2 regions of the Delftia sp. PX-1 genome follow, and region 1 is predicted to be linked to the other one. Evidence: riboswitches for the same ligand, from Rfam matches in the RefSeq annotation. Region 1 holds a riboswitch; the other holds the start of a gene.
The links. Region 1 has a riboswitch for cobalamin ahead of ACN20X_RS17455 (TonB-dependent receptor domain-containing protein). Riboswitches for the same ligand answer to the same signal wherever they lie in the genome.

Region 1 (7,011 bases):
GCGTCGGCCGCCGAGGTGCGGGCCTTGGCAATTTCCATGTCCAGCGCGGCCTTGGCCGCAAGGAGTTCTTTGAGGGACTGTGTCATAGGGGGTGCGAAATTTTTGAAGCCAGATTATGGGGCTGTTCGGGCGAGACATGCCTGTCTTCAGGGTCATGCCGGGCGACAAAAGGCAGGCGAGGAAGGCATGGGGCACTGCTGCCGTCATGTGGAAGCTGCGCCAGGCATGAAAAGGACGGCCCTATCCTCGGTGGCTCGCGCCCGCACCACCCGGCACGGCACGGCCGCAGCGATCACGCCAGATGGAATATCCCGCGTTGTACCGGCCTGGCAAGGCAGCCCTAAGCTTCCAAGCTGCGGACGAATTCACTCCCCGCTTCGACTCCTAGAAGCGAGTCCACGGCCGCCACCCGCTTCAGCGCTTCGTCGGCGCTGAAGCCATTTCCCTCCAGCACGGCCAATGCATCGTTGTGCAGGGCATAGGCCAGGTGCGCTGCGATCCGTACGCTCGGATCCGCATCCACGTTGCTCCCCAGATATCCGCTCAGGAGAAGACGGATCTCGTATATGGCTTTCGCCAGGATTTTTGACTCATTGGTGCGCATGGGATGGTCCTGCCATGAATACTGGCGACTGTGTGCCGGAACCGTGAATGTAAGTACTTGGGCCATCTACGGCCCGGCGTGATGGCGGGCACCAAGGCAAATCGCGCCGTACTTTGCGACACAATCCGCCTCTTGAATACCTCTGAAGGAGACGGCCTGTGCCAGCGCCCCGCCATTGGATCGAATTCGTTGAGGACTGGCGTGCCGAACCCATGGCCTACTGGGTGCATGTCGAGCAAGAGGTTGGGCTCTGGTGCCGCGCCAGCCGTTACCTGCCCTCGGCACCTGCTCACATTCCCCACAAGGGCTTTGCCGTTCTCTGTGTGGAGTTCGGGGCGCATGTACTGCGTTTTTCCTCTGCGGCTCAGCTCGATGAGTGCATTCGTGTACTTTCCATGAAACCCTTGCCCACATCGCGCCAGTTGTCCAACCTGCGCGTCACGTCGCTGGGGCCAAACGGGCATTGGTTGAGCCGGCTGCCGGTGGCGATCAAATCCGGAAAGGCAAGAGGGCGGGTGGTGATGGGGCTTGAACAGACGCGGGCAGCGATAGTAGGCAAGTCCGATGGATGGACGTGCCAGAACTCGGCTGAGCGGACCAATGCCCTGGCGAGCTGACAGCATCATTACAACTGGCACAGACTGCACCGCAGCAGCGGCCAAGTCGCTCCGTGTCTAGGATCAAATCTCCAAACAATCGCTTGACGGTTCACAGCTAGTCCGGCCGAGTGGCGAAAGCTCGACACTCCCATCACCAACACCCAGGAGCTTCAATGATCATCACCACCACCCCCCAGATCGAAGGCCGCCGCATCACCCGCTACTGCGGCGTGGTCGCGGGCGAGGCGATTTTGGGCGCCAATGTGTTCAAGGACTTGTTTGCCGGGCTGCGCGACATCGTGGGCGGGCGGTCGGCCACCTATGAGCGCGAGCTGCAGCGGGCGCGCGAGATTGCGCTCAAGGAGCTGGAGGAACGCGCCCAGGAACTGGGCGCGAATGCCGTGGTGGGGGTGGACCTGGATTACGAAGTGCTGGGCCAGGGCAATGGCATGTTGATGGTGTCTGCCAGCGGCACGGCCGTGGTGCTGGAGTAGGCAGGGCCATCGGCCAAGCAGACCAAGCGGGCCAAGCAGACCAGAGAAGTCAACGCGGCGCTGTGCCCGGCAACTGCAGGCAGCGGGCCAGCGCTCGCGCTGCCTCGCCCAGGCGCGGGCCGGGGCGGGAGACCACGTCCGTCTCGACCAGGTCCAGCGCGCAGATGCGGCCCGAGCGCACGGCGGGCATGCGGCTCCAGCCGGGGCGGGTGGCAAAGCTGGCCGATGGCGTCTGCGGCGTGTGGATGATGAGTTCGGGCTGCTGGCGCAGCACGTATTCGGGCGTGATGCGGGGGAAGGGCCCCAGGTTGGGCGGCAGCACATTGCGCGCGCCCAGGCGCTGCAGCAGCTGGCCTATGAAGGAGTCCGGCCCCGCCGCATAAGGCGTGGCGTCCACCTCGAAATACACCTTCTGCCCGGCGGGCGTGAGCGCCGCCAGCGCCTTGGCCTGCTGGTCCACCTCGGCCTGCATGCGCGCCAGCAGGGCGTTGGCGCGCTGCACCTGCAGCAGCTGGTCGAGCTTGTGCAGCACCTGCTCCAGCTGCGCCATGTCGTTGGCGTCCAGCGCCAGCACGGGAATGCCGAAGCGCTCCAGCTGTGCGATGACGGGTGCGGAATACGCCATCAGCACCACGTCGGGCCTGAGCCGCACGGTGGCCTCGACCAGCGGGGCAAAAGTGTGGCCCAGCTTGGGCAGGGCGGCCACGCGCGCCGGGTGGTTGGAGAACTCGTCCACGCCCACGATGCGCTCACAGGCCTCCAGCGCGCACAGCGATTCGGTCAGCGAGGGCAGCAGCGAGACGATGCGCTGCGGCACGCGCTCCAGGCGCACCTGACGGCCGCGCATGTCGGTGACGGTGTAGGTGGTGGTTGCCCCGCCCGTTCCCGCATCCGCCGCCTTTTGCGCAAAGGCGTTGCCCGCGCCGCCTGCGCAGGCCAGGGCGGCAGTCAGCAGCAGGATACGGGGCAGGCGCGAAAGCAGGCGCAGAAGCAGATGCATGGGGTCAGGGCAGAGGTGTCCAGCGCACGCTGACGAACACGGTGCGGCCTGCGTTCGCATAGCCGCGCGTGGGGGCGTAGTCGCGGTCAGCGATGTTGTTGACACGGGCCAGCAGCGTCCATTGCCTGGTCAGCTGGCGCTGGGCGTAGAGGTTGACCACGCCGTATCCGCCCAGCTTGAAGGTGTTGGCCTCGTCGGCATAGCGGCCGCTGTACAGCTGCGCTTCGCCGCCCAGCGTCCAGCCGGCAGCCTGGGTGTCGGCATTGAGCTTGAGCATGCGCTTGGAGCGGTAGGGCAGCAGCTTGCCGGTCTCCAGGTTCTCGGGGTTCATGAAGTCCAGCGAGGCGCCCAGGTTGGCGCTGCCCAGGCGCGTGCCGCCAGACAGCGTCAGGCCGGTGATCTCCACGCTCTGCCAGTTGCGGTAGCAGTTGCAGGGAACGGCGCTGTTCCAGTCGTAGGTGATCAGGTTCTTGAACCTGTTGCGGTAGACCACGGCCGAGAGGCGGTTGGCACCGGCCGCATAGTGCAGGCCCGTTTCCACGTTGGTGCTGCTTTCGGGCTTGAGGTCGGCCGCCGCCTGGCCCGTGAAGCGTTCGTACAGCGTGGGCGTTCTGAAGGCCGTGCCGGCCGATGCCACCCAGCGCCAGCGCTCGTCGATCTGCAGGCCGTAGCCCAGGCCGCCCGTGGTCTTGTTCTGCTGGTCGCGCACCTGGTCGTGACGCAGGTTGGCGTCGAACTGGTGGCGGCCCTCGGTCAGGCGCCAGCCGGCCGACAGGGAGTTCTGCACGCGCCGGCTGTCGGTGTTCTGCGTCCAGGCGTATTGCGTGTCCAGCTTGTCCTCGCGGCGCTCCAGGTCGATGTTGAAACGGTGCTGGCCCAGCGTGAACAGGTTCTGCAGCAGGTAGTTGGTGGAGCTGCCGTCGGCGCGTTCGGGCGACTGGGTGTGGCGGTCGCTTTGGCTGTCGGTATGGGAGATCTGGACCACGCTCTTGTACATGGCGTTCCAGCCGGCCTGCCAGCGCAGGCTGCCGGTGGTGTTCTTGACCACGTCGTAGTCGTCGAAAGGCGGCGGGCTCTGGTCGTAGTGCGTGCGCAGGCGGCTGTGCAGCAGGCTGGCATCGATCTGGTGGATGCCCGTTTTGTAGCCCGCGTTCAGGCCCAGCGAGGTGTTGCTGTAGCCATCCTTGTCCGGGTTGGGCGAGAAGGTGTTGCCGGGGTAGACGTCGAAGCCGTCGCTGCGCTCGTCCGCCAGGTTCAGGCCATAGGTGAAGCCGTTGGCACCGCCCTGAAATCCCGTGGCCAGCTTGCTGGTGCCCTGGTTGCCTATGCCGGCCTCGGCATAGGCGCGGGTCTGGCCGTCCGCCCGCTTGGTGAAGATCTGGATCACGCCGCCCATGGCGTCTGAGCCATAGATGGCGGCGGCCGGGCCGCGCAGCACTTCGATGCGCTCGATCTGCGCCAGCGGCAGGGTGGACCAGACCGCGCCGCCCTGCAGCTCCTGCGAGCTGTAGCGCACGCCGTCGATGAACACGGCAGTGTGCTGGTTGCTGGTGCCGCGCAGGTAGACCGAGGTGACCTGGCCCGGCCCGCCGTTGCGGTTGATCTGCACGCCCGGCACCTGCACCAGCAGGTCGGCCACGCCCGTGGCGCCGCTGCGGGCAATGGTCTCGGCGTCGATCACGGTCATGTCGGCCGTGACGGTGCGCAGGGGCTGCTCGCTGCGCGAGGCGGTGACGACCACGGTATCGAGCTGGGAGGCCTGTGCGCGCTGCGCCTGTTGTGCCTGTTGTACCTGTGCTTGGGCCTGGCAGGCCAGCAGCGAGGCCGCAGCCAGGGCGGACAACGTGCGCAGTACGGGGAACGCCGAGGGCGAGCGAAGAGCGGCGCCAGGGGCGCGCGCGAGGGCGAGGGTGTGCATGGATGCGAGCCAGTTGCGCGCCAGCGACCCCGCCGGCACGGAAACCACAAAGACCGGCTGCGCTGCATGCGCGGCCGGCCGCCTGTTGGCCGGTATCCAGACTGGTGACGCACTCGCCAAGGCCTTCCCGGGCTGTACGCCCAGTGGCACGGGTTTGGCGGGGGCCGGTGCCATGCACGCGGCGTTTCACTCACTGTTGCGGGGGCAGTACATGCGGGCGGCTTTATCTGGCCGCCCCATGTTTCCCGTTTAACCGCAGCCCCTGGGGCTGCTGGCACCAACGGCGGCGATTGTACGGCGGGGCGTTCAGTGCCGATGTAAAGCTTGCTTGACATGCCCGCGGGTGGCATCGCACAATGTCAAGCATCCTTTACACATTGCGAGAAACTTCCATGAATCAAACAACGGTCACCAACCGCCGCTACCAGAAGGAGCTGGGATTTGCGCTGCTGCTCTACATGGCGCTGTTGGTGGGGGCGCTTTTGCTCAGCGCCGACATGCAGGCCGGGGCCCCGCGCACGGCCGTGCTGCTCAGCCCCATGCTGGCGTTTGCGCTGGCCGTGCGGGCCATCGTGCGCCTGGTGCGGGATACCGACGAGTTCCTGCGCAAGTCCATGCTGGAGCAGCTGGCGATTGCGGCGGCGGGCACGGCCGGCATCACCTTCACCTACGGATTCCTGGAAATGGCAGGTTTTCCCAAGCTCAGCATGTTCATGGTGTGGCCCTTGATGGGTGCGCTCTGGGTGGCGGCTTCGGTGGCCCACTGGCTGCGCAGCCGATGAGCCGCGCTGCAGAGGCGGCCCTGCGATGAAAAACACCATCCGTGAACTGCGCGCCGAGCGCGGCTGGAGCCAGGCTGCGCTGGCGGACCTGCTGGGCGTGTCGCGCCAGACCGTCAATGCCATAGAGACGGGCCGCTACGACCCCAGCCTGCCGCTGGCATTCGCCATTGCCCGGGTGTTCGAGACCCGGATCGAGGCGATCTTCCAGGAGGGTTGAGCGCAGCGCTCAGGCCACGATCATGACCAGCAGCACCAGGCCCAGCAGGGCCAGGTAGGCCTTGGCATGCAGGGCATCGGGAATGCGGCCGATCAGCGGGGCTGCCAGCCTGATGCCCGTCCACGATCCGGCCGTCAGCAACGCAAAGGCCTGCAGGTCCACATAGCCCACATGCCAGGGGCCCAGCCCCGCGCCCCGCGATGCCAGCATGTAGGCAGCGGTGCCCGCCACGGCCATGGGCAGGGACAGCGGGCTGGCCATGGCCGTGGCCGCCGCCATGCTGGCGCCGCGCCGGCGCATCAGCGGCACGGTCATCACGCTGCCGCCCACGCCCAGGAAGGCCGCGATCGCACCAATGGCCAGGCCCGCCGTGGCCGCCGCCCGCCGGCCCATTGGTTGCATGCCGGCGGTGGTGCCGTGCACGAAGCCCGGGCGCAGCAGCGCGTCGGCGATGGTCAGGGCCAGGTAGGCGATGAAGGCCCAGCGCACCCATTCCCCGCTGATCCAGGTGGCGGCCGCCGCGCCTGCCACGGCGCCGGCCGCGATGAAGCCGGCCAGCGGCCGCACCTGATCCCAGGGCAGGGCGCCCGCGCGGTGCTGGCGCAGCGTGGCCATGGAGGCGCCAAAAATCATCACGCAGGTGGAGGTGGCCACGGCAATGTGCATGGCAGCCTGGCCAACGGCGGAGTCCGCGCCGTGGATGGAGGTCAGCAGCGCATAAAGCAGCGGAACGGCCACGAAGCCGCCGCCAAAGCCGAAGAGCACGGTGGTCACGCCGGCAAGCACACCGAAAGCCAGCAGCAGGAGAGGGAACACAGACAGTCCTTTGGAAAAAACGAGCAAGGACTGAACCTTAGGATGCTGCGGTTTGGCCTGCTTTCGCGGATAGGTCAATAATCCTTGAATTCCTGCCAAAGCCTGTTGGCTGTTTTCCGGACATTCCCATGCTCAACATCCCGCTGCATTCCGTGGACGCCGTGGCGCGCGATGTGCTGGCCATCGGCACCGACTACACGCCTGGCACGCTGCTGCCCACGCACAGCCACCGGCGTGCCCAGTTTCTCTACGGGATGAGCGGGCTGATGGAAGTGGAAACCGACGACGGCGCCTGGACCATCCCGCCCTACAGCGGCGTGTGGATTCCGGCCAGCAAGCCGCACAGCGTGCGCATGCAGGGCGTGAGCACGCGCAGCCTGTACATCGAACCGGCTGCTGCGCCCCGCCCGGGTGTGCATTGCGAGGCCCTGGTCGTCACCCCGCTGCTGCACCAGTTGCTGCTGTCCTGCGCCGACCTGCCGGCGCTGTACGACGAAGCGGGCCGCGACGGCGCCCTGGTCACGCTGGTGCTGCACGAGCTGGCCTCGGCCCGCAGCCTGCCGCTGTTCGCGCCCATTCCC
Region 2 (7,011 bases), 2.2 Mb from region 1:
GAGCGCGCACTCGGGGCTGAGCGCACGCGTGGACAGGGCGGTGCCCGACAGCAGGCCACCGCCGCCCAGCGGCACGAAGAGGGCGTCCAGCGGGCCGGTTTCCTCCAACAGTTCCTTGGCGGCCGTGCCCTGGCCGGCCAGCACGTCTGCATGGTCGTAGGGCGGGATCAGGGTCAGGCCGTGGCGCTCGGCCAGGTCGCGGCCGATCTGCTCGCGGTCTTCGGTATAGCGGTCGTAGACCACCACCTGGCCGCCATAGCCCTTGGTGGCCGCCACCTTGGCGGCGGGCGCGTCATGCGGCATGACGATGGTGGCGGGAATCTCCAGCAGCCTGGCAGCCAGTGCAATGGCCTGGGCGTGGTTGCCCGAGGAAAACGCCACCACGCCGGCCTTGCGCTGCGCGGCGCTGAAGCGAGACAGGGCGTTGAACGCGCCGCGGAACTTGAAGGCGCCCATGCGCTGCAGGTTCTCGCACTTCAGGAAGACGCGGGCGCCCAGCGCCTCGTCCAGCGTGCGCGAGGTGAGCACGGGCGTGCGGTGGGCATGGCCCTGGATGCGTTGGGCCGCTGCGGCCACGTCGTCATAGGTGGGAAGGCTTGTCATCGGTACGGGAGAGAAGGAGTTGCAGATCGGCGGGGTGCCGGGACCTACTTGGCGTAGCTGTAGACCGTGGCGCGCGACACGCCCAGGTGGGCGGCAATGGTCTCCATGGAGCGGCGAAGGTCCAGCAGGCCGTCGCCCTTGAGTTCACGGACCAGGGCGCGCCGCTCCTCGGGCTTGAGGGCGCGCGGCGTGGTCGCCAGGCGGGCCGCGAACTGGTCGATGCGGGCACGCACCGTGTCGGCGCCTGCGCCGGCGCCCGTGGGGTCCAGCATTTCGCGCGCGGGGGTGTCGCCGCTGACGGCGGCAAAGCGGTTGAGCATGCCCTGGAAGCCCTGGAACATCGTCAGGTCCACATTCATGCACAGGGCGGCGATGTAGCGGCCCTCGGAGTCGCGGATGCCGATGGACGTGCTCTTGGCCTGGCGGCCATCGGCGAACTGGTTGGGGTAGTTGGCGATGACCTGCTCGTAGCCGGGGTCCTGGATGCGGGCCAGGCCCAGCTCGGTCGCGCCCTGGCCGACCTCGCGGCCCGAGAGATTGTTGTGGATGGCCAGCACCGCATGGGACGGGTCGAGCAGGTCATGCACCACCACCTCGCAGAACGGGGCAAGGGTCTGGCCCAGGCCTTCGGCGATCTTGGCCACCTGTTCCAGCAGTTGGCGCTGCTCGGGAGTGCGTTGTGTCATATTGGACATTTTGTTTTGAATTGGACAAAATGTCAAAACCCAGGCGACCTGCCTTCTTGTCCGTTTCTTGTGCTCCCTGCCATGTTCGACACCCTTGTTCACCTGCTGCAATCCCAGGACGCGCGCTTTCGCGTGATCGAGCACCCTGCCGAGGGCCGCTCCGACCTCGTCGCCGAAATCCGGGGCACGGCACCCGGCCAGGGTGCCAAGGCCATGCTCTGCAAGAGCCGCGATGCGTCCGGTGCGGGCGATCCCCAGCTGTTCCTGGCCGTGCTGCCCGGCGACCGCAAGCTGGACTTCAAGCGCCTGGCCCAGGCCGTGGGTGTGCGCAAGGCCACGCTGGCCTCGCCAGAGGAGGCCCAGGCCGCCACCGGCTGCGTGATGGGATCGGTGCCGCCGTTCTCCTTCAACCCGCAGGTGCGCCTGGTGGTGGACCCGGCACTGGTGGAGCGCTTTGCCGAGATCGCCTTCAATGCGGGCCGGCTGGACCGCTCCATCGTGCTGGACTCGGCCGACTATGTGCGCATTGCCCGGCCCGCGCTGCACAGCCTGAGCGGGGATGGCGCCGATTGACCCGGGGGCCGGGCGGTGCCCACAATCGCAGCAACGCCCGCACATCCTCTCCTGACCATGACCACCCCTGCCAGGCAGTTCCCCGACCGGCCCGATGCGGCCGGCTTTGTGCGTGCGGCGCTGGCTGCCGCACTGGCCCAGGTGCAGTCGCATATGGATGCCGTGGATGCCGTGGACGCCGGCAGCGGCGAGGCCGAACGCATCCACCAGCTGCGCGTGGCCCTGCGGCGCCTGCGCACCCTGCTGCGCGAATGCGCAGGGCTGGCGCCCGGCATGCGCGCCGAATGGGATGCCCCGCTGGCCCTGGCCTTTGCGCGCCTGGGCACGCTGCGCGATGCCGGCACCCTGGCCGACGTGGTGCGGCCGCTGCTGCAGGACGCCGATGCGCCCTTGTGCGATTGGGCCGTGCCGGATGCCGGGCAGGCCGACGCGGACGCGGCCGCTGCGGTGCGCGAGCCGCAGTTCCTGCAAACGCTGGCCGAGATCCATGCGCTGACGCAGGCGCCTGCAGGCAAGCGGCAGCCCGGCCTGGTCAGCCTGTCCGCCGCAGGCACGCGCAAGTACCTGGCACGGCGGCTGGCGCGCCTGCACCGCCAGGTGCTGCGCGACGGCCGGCACTTCGACCGCCTGCCGCTGGCGCAGCAGCACCGCGTGCGCAAGCGGCTCAAGCGCCTGCGCTACCTGGCGGACTTTGCGCGGGAATTCGCGCCCGGAATGTGGCCCGGCAAAAAGGGCCGGCGCTTTGCCGAGGCGCTGGTGCCCGCCCAGGACGCGCTGGGCCTGCACAACGACATGGCCGTGGCGGCCGCGCTTTTTCGTGACGAGGCCGGCACGGATCCGCGCGCCTGGTTTGCCGCCGGCTACCTGCAGGCCCGCCTGGCCACCAGCGCGCGCAGCAGCCGCCGCGCGCTGCGTGCGCTGGCCCGCGTGCCGGGCTTCTGGGCCTAGACCGCATCAGCGATAATCCGCCGCTGGCGCACCGCCGCAGCCCCTGGGCCGTGGCGGTGCGCTGTTGCTGAAGGTGCCCCATGCCGCTTGCCGGCCAGGGGTTCAACGGGAAGCAGGTGCGCGATGCCATCGAGGTGGCCGCTCGCAATGCCTGCGCTGCCCCCGCAACGGTCAGCGGAATACAACTCCCCACGCTGGCGCGCCACCCACCGGTTGCGCGCCGCAAGCCACTGTGTCCTTCTCGGACATGGGAAGGCGGGGATGCCTGCTGCAGCGCGCCCACGATGCGCGCCGCAGCGTTCCGCAAGCCCGGATACCGGCCTTCTGCATTGCTTTCGGACGCCGCGGGAGTGCGCCTGTCCGGTCCGGCCCCAGCCTGCGCTGGCGTGGCCGGCTCCGGCGTGCGCGCCGTGCGGCGTGGTTCAGACGATAGGCCCCACGGGTGACTGGGGCAGTTGGATTCAACGCATGCGCTTCGCTTCTTTGGCCGCCGATTGTTTCGGCCCCTTTCCCCTTCCTCCCTTCCTGCGCCCGGCCACCGCTGCGGCCGTGCTGGCCTGCTGCGCCGCGGCGGCCGGCGCCGCACAGGAACCGGCGGCCGGCAAAGCCGGTGCATCCGCCGACGATGCGCTGGACGCCGTCTTCGTGACCGCCACGGCGCGGCCCGAGGCGCGCAGCCGCATCGCGGGCACCACGCAGACCATCGACCGCGAGGCCATAGAGCGCTCCAGCGCGCGCTCGGTCACCGACCTGCTGGCCGAGAACGCCGTGGGCTTTCTCAGCGAATGGACGGCGGCCCAGACCTCGATGAACCTGCGCGGCGCCTCCACCGACGGCCAGGGGCGCGACTTCCGCAGCCAGGTGCTGGTGCTGGTCAACGGCCGGCGCGCGGGCACGGCCAACCTGTCCAAGCTCAGCCCCTCGGATGTGGAGCGCATCGAGATCGTGCGCGGCCCGTCCTCGGTGATCTACGGCAGCCAGGCCATGGGCGGGGTGGTCAACATCATCATGAAGACGGGGGCTACGGCGCCCGGCACGCGCGCCCAGGTCCAGGCCGGCTCGTGGGACCTGTGGCGCACCGATGCGCAGACGGCCGGCGCCAATGACCGCTTCGACTGGTACTTCGGCGTGAGCGCAGGCGGGCGCGGCGACTACGAGTCGGGCGACGGCGGCACGCGCATGGAGAACACGGGCTGGAAGCGGCGCGGCGCCAGCGGCGCCCTGGGCTGGCAGCTGCACGAGCTGCACCGCGTGGAGCTGCAGCTGCGCACGGACGGCATCTACAACGCGGGCTTTCGCGGATCGGGCGCCAACATCTACAGCCGCGACAACCGCAGCAACCGCTCGCTGGACCTGACCTACGAAGGCGCACTGCCCGGCCAGCGCCTGAGCTGGACGACCCACCTCTACAGCCTGGTCGATACCGATGAATTCAACTGGGCCTCGCCCGTGATCCGCTCGGGCAACAGCGCCGTGCCCGGCACGGCGCGCGACTACAACCACCGCCAGCTGGACGCCACGGGCCTGCGCTTTCAGCCGCGCCTGCGTGTCAGCCAGACCAATGACCTGCTGATGGGCTTCGACTGGGAGCGCAGCAAGCTGCGCTCCGACCGCCTGCGCGTGGCCATGCCGGGCGGCCCGGCGGGCCAGGTTGCGCCCTACGACAACAACCAGACCGAGCAGGTGCATGCGCTGTACTTCGAGGACGCGCAGACCCTGTTCGATGATCGCCTGACCCTGCGCGCCGGCCTGCGCAAGACCTGGGGCACGACACGCTTCGACGATACGCCCAACCTGGCCCTGGCCCAGGCCAGCACGCGCGACTACGACAACCACACCTGGTCGGCCGGCGCCACCTGGAAGGCCACGGACCGGCTCACGCTGCGCGCTGCGGCCTCCACGGGTTTCCGCGCGCCCACGGCCACGGAGCTGGCCTCGGACTTCACGGCCGTCGGCGGTGGCCGTACCTTCGGCAACCCCAACCTCAAGCCCGAGACCAGCCGCCAGATCGAGGTCGGCGCTGCGCTGCAGCAGCCCGGCTGGCGCGTGGATGCGGCCCTGTTCCAGAACACCATCAGCGACCGCATCATCACCGTCTCGCGCGGGGCGACGACCAATACCTCGGACTACGCCAACAACGCGGCCGACATCGTGGCGCGCGGCCTGGAAATGCAGGCCGACATGGACCTGGCGCGGGCGCTGAACCTGACGGGCCACCAGCTCAAGGCCTGGGCTGGCGGCTACTACCACTTCAGCATGCGGGACAAGGGATCGCCAGCGTCGGCCAATACCGACAAGGTGCAGCGCATGTACCGCTACGAGGCCTCGGCCGGCGTGCGCTACGGGCGCGGCAGCGGGCGCCTGCAGGGCGACTGGAGCCTGCAGCTGTCCACGCTGCTGCGCGGTCCCATGTGGTACGACACGGAAGAGGCGCTGCTCATCCCCCAGGGCGAGCCCCGCAGCACCTTCATCCACCGCAAGGGCGCCTTCACCATCTGGAACCTGCGTGCCGACTACCGCGTGTCGCCGGGCGTCAAGCTGTTCGCAGCCGTCAACAACCTGTTCGACCTGAACCGCCACCCCATCTTCATCGCGCTGGACCGTGCGCCCTGCATCGCCAACCCGGCGTACCAGAACGGCGGCTGCGGAACGTCGATGGCGGGCCGCGAACTCATGGTCGGCCTGCAGGCAGAGTTTTGAGGACCATGGCATGAGGCAATCCAGCACCACGCGCCGCCAGTTGCTGCGCCAGGGCGCGGCAGCGGCCCTGGGCTGCGGCCTGCCCGCGGCCTGGGCCGACACCGTCGCTGCAGGCGGTCCGGTGGTGCTGCAGGATGCGCTGGGCCGGCGCGTGGAGATTGCCGCGCCGCCGCAGCGCATCGTCTCCATCTTTGCCTCCAACACCGAGCTGGTGGCCGCGCTGGGCCTGCTGGACCGCGTGGTGGGCGTGGAGGATTTCACGCGCTTTCCACCGGGCGTGGAGCGCATTCCCAAGGTGGGCGGGCGGCTAGGATTCTCCGTGGACGCCGTGGTGGCGCGCCAGCCGGACCTGGTCATCGTCACGCCCGCGCGCCAGGCGGCGCACCAGCTGGTCGATCCCATGGAGCGCATCGGCGTGCCGGTGATGGTGCTGCTCAGCCGCTCGCTGGCCGAGGTGATGGACAACCTGCGCCTGGTGGCCCGCGCCACGGGCGTGCAGGCGCGCGGCCAGGCGCTGGCCCTGGCGCAGGAGGCGCGGCTGCTGCGCGTGGACCGGCAGGTGGCCGGCCAGCCCCGGCCGCGCGCGCTCATGGTCACGGGCCGGCTGGGCAACGGCATGCTGCTGGCGGCACGCCCTGGCACCTATACCGGCGAGGCCATGGTGCGCGCGGGCGCTTCGTTCGCGCTGGACGGCCTGGGCACCGTGCCCCAGGTCTCGCCCGAGGCCGTGCTGGCCGCCGACCCCGACGTGCTGCTGTTCGCTGGCACCCAGGAGGCCATGCAGGACCTGATCGGCCAGCGCGGCTGGCGCGACCTGCGTGCCGTACGCGGCGGCCGGGCCACCACGGTGGCGCGTGCCGAGTTCCTGATTCCCGGGCCGCGCACCTTCGGCGGCGTGGAAAAGCTCTCGCGCTGGCTGCACCCTGCGGCCTGGACCGGGGAGGCCGCATGAATTCCCTTTCACGGACACCCGCATGGCGCCCCTGGTCCGGTGCGGTCCTGCTGCTGCTGGCCAGCCTGCTGATCGCCGCCTGCGCGGGCCACCAGTGGGCCAGCCCGGCCGACCTGCTGGCCGCGCTGGGCGGCGAAGACAGCCTGCGCAGCCGGCTGCTGCTGCAGTGGCGCGTGCCGCGCGTGCTGGCAGCCGCCCTGGTGGGCGCGCTGCTGGGCCTGTCGGGCGCCATCTTCCAGGGCGTGTTCCGCAATCCGCTGGCCGAGCCCTATCTGCTGGGCGCCTCGGGCGGCGCGGCGCTGGGGGCGACTGTCGCCCTGCTGGTTCCCATGCATCTATTGTTCGGCCTGTCCCAGGCCTGGACGCTGCCCGTGCTGGCCTTTGCGGGCGCCTGGGGTTCGACCGTGCTGGTGCTGGCCGTCTCGCGCGTGGCTGGTGCCACCGATGCGGCCGGCATGCTGCTGGCCGGCGTGGCGCTGGCGGCCGTGCTGGGCGCGCTGCGCTCGTTCCTGATGCTGGCGCTGTCCGATGAGACCGTGAGCCTGCAGG

Region 2: linked by a shared signal. The riboswitch ahead of ACN20X_RS27470 (TonB-dependent receptor) and the one ahead of ACN20X_RS17455 (TonB-dependent receptor domain-containing protein) in region 1 are both predicted to bind cobalamin.

Annotation. Positions count from the first base shown of each region.
Region 1 covers NZ_CP184763.1:3,790,632-3,797,642, forward strand. Annotated here, with positions in the region: gene ACN20X_RS17430 (H-NS histone family protein) at 1-86, opposite strand, end outside; gene ACN20X_RS17435 (hypothetical protein) at 341-604, opposite strand; gene ACN20X_RS17440 (hypothetical protein) at 817-1,221, shown strand; gene ACN20X_RS17445 (heavy metal-binding domain-containing protein) at 1,377-1,697, shown strand; gene ACN20X_RS17450 (ABC transporter substrate-binding protein) at 1,747-2,697, opposite strand; gene ACN20X_RS17455 (TonB-dependent receptor domain-containing protein) at 2,702-4,615, opposite strand; cobalamin riboswitch at 4,686-4,911, opposite strand; gene ACN20X_RS17460 (hypothetical protein) at 5,008-5,397, shown strand; gene ACN20X_RS17465 (helix-turn-helix transcriptional regulator) at 5,423-5,614, shown strand; gene ACN20X_RS17470 (sulfite exporter TauE/SafE family protein) at 5,624-6,430, opposite strand; gene ACN20X_RS17475 (AraC family transcriptional regulator) at 6,559-7,011, shown strand, end outside.
Region 2 covers NZ_CP184763.1:6,019,380-6,026,390, reverse strand. Annotated here, with positions in the region: gene ACN20X_RS27490 (threo-3-hydroxy-L-aspartate ammonia-lyase) at 1-603, opposite strand, end outside; gene ACN20X_RS27485 (helix-turn-helix transcriptional regulator) at 648-1,289, opposite strand; gene ACN20X_RS27480 (YbaK/prolyl-tRNA synthetase associated domain-containing protein) at 1,371-1,862, shown strand; gene ACN20X_RS27475 (CHAD domain-containing protein) at 1,920-2,810, shown strand; cobalamin riboswitch at 2,865-3,149, shown strand; gene ACN20X_RS27470 (TonB-dependent receptor) at 3,279-5,510, shown strand; gene ACN20X_RS27465 (ABC transporter substrate-binding protein) at 5,521-6,462, shown strand; gene ACN20X_RS27460 (FecCD family ABC transporter permease) at 6,459-7,011, shown strand, end outside.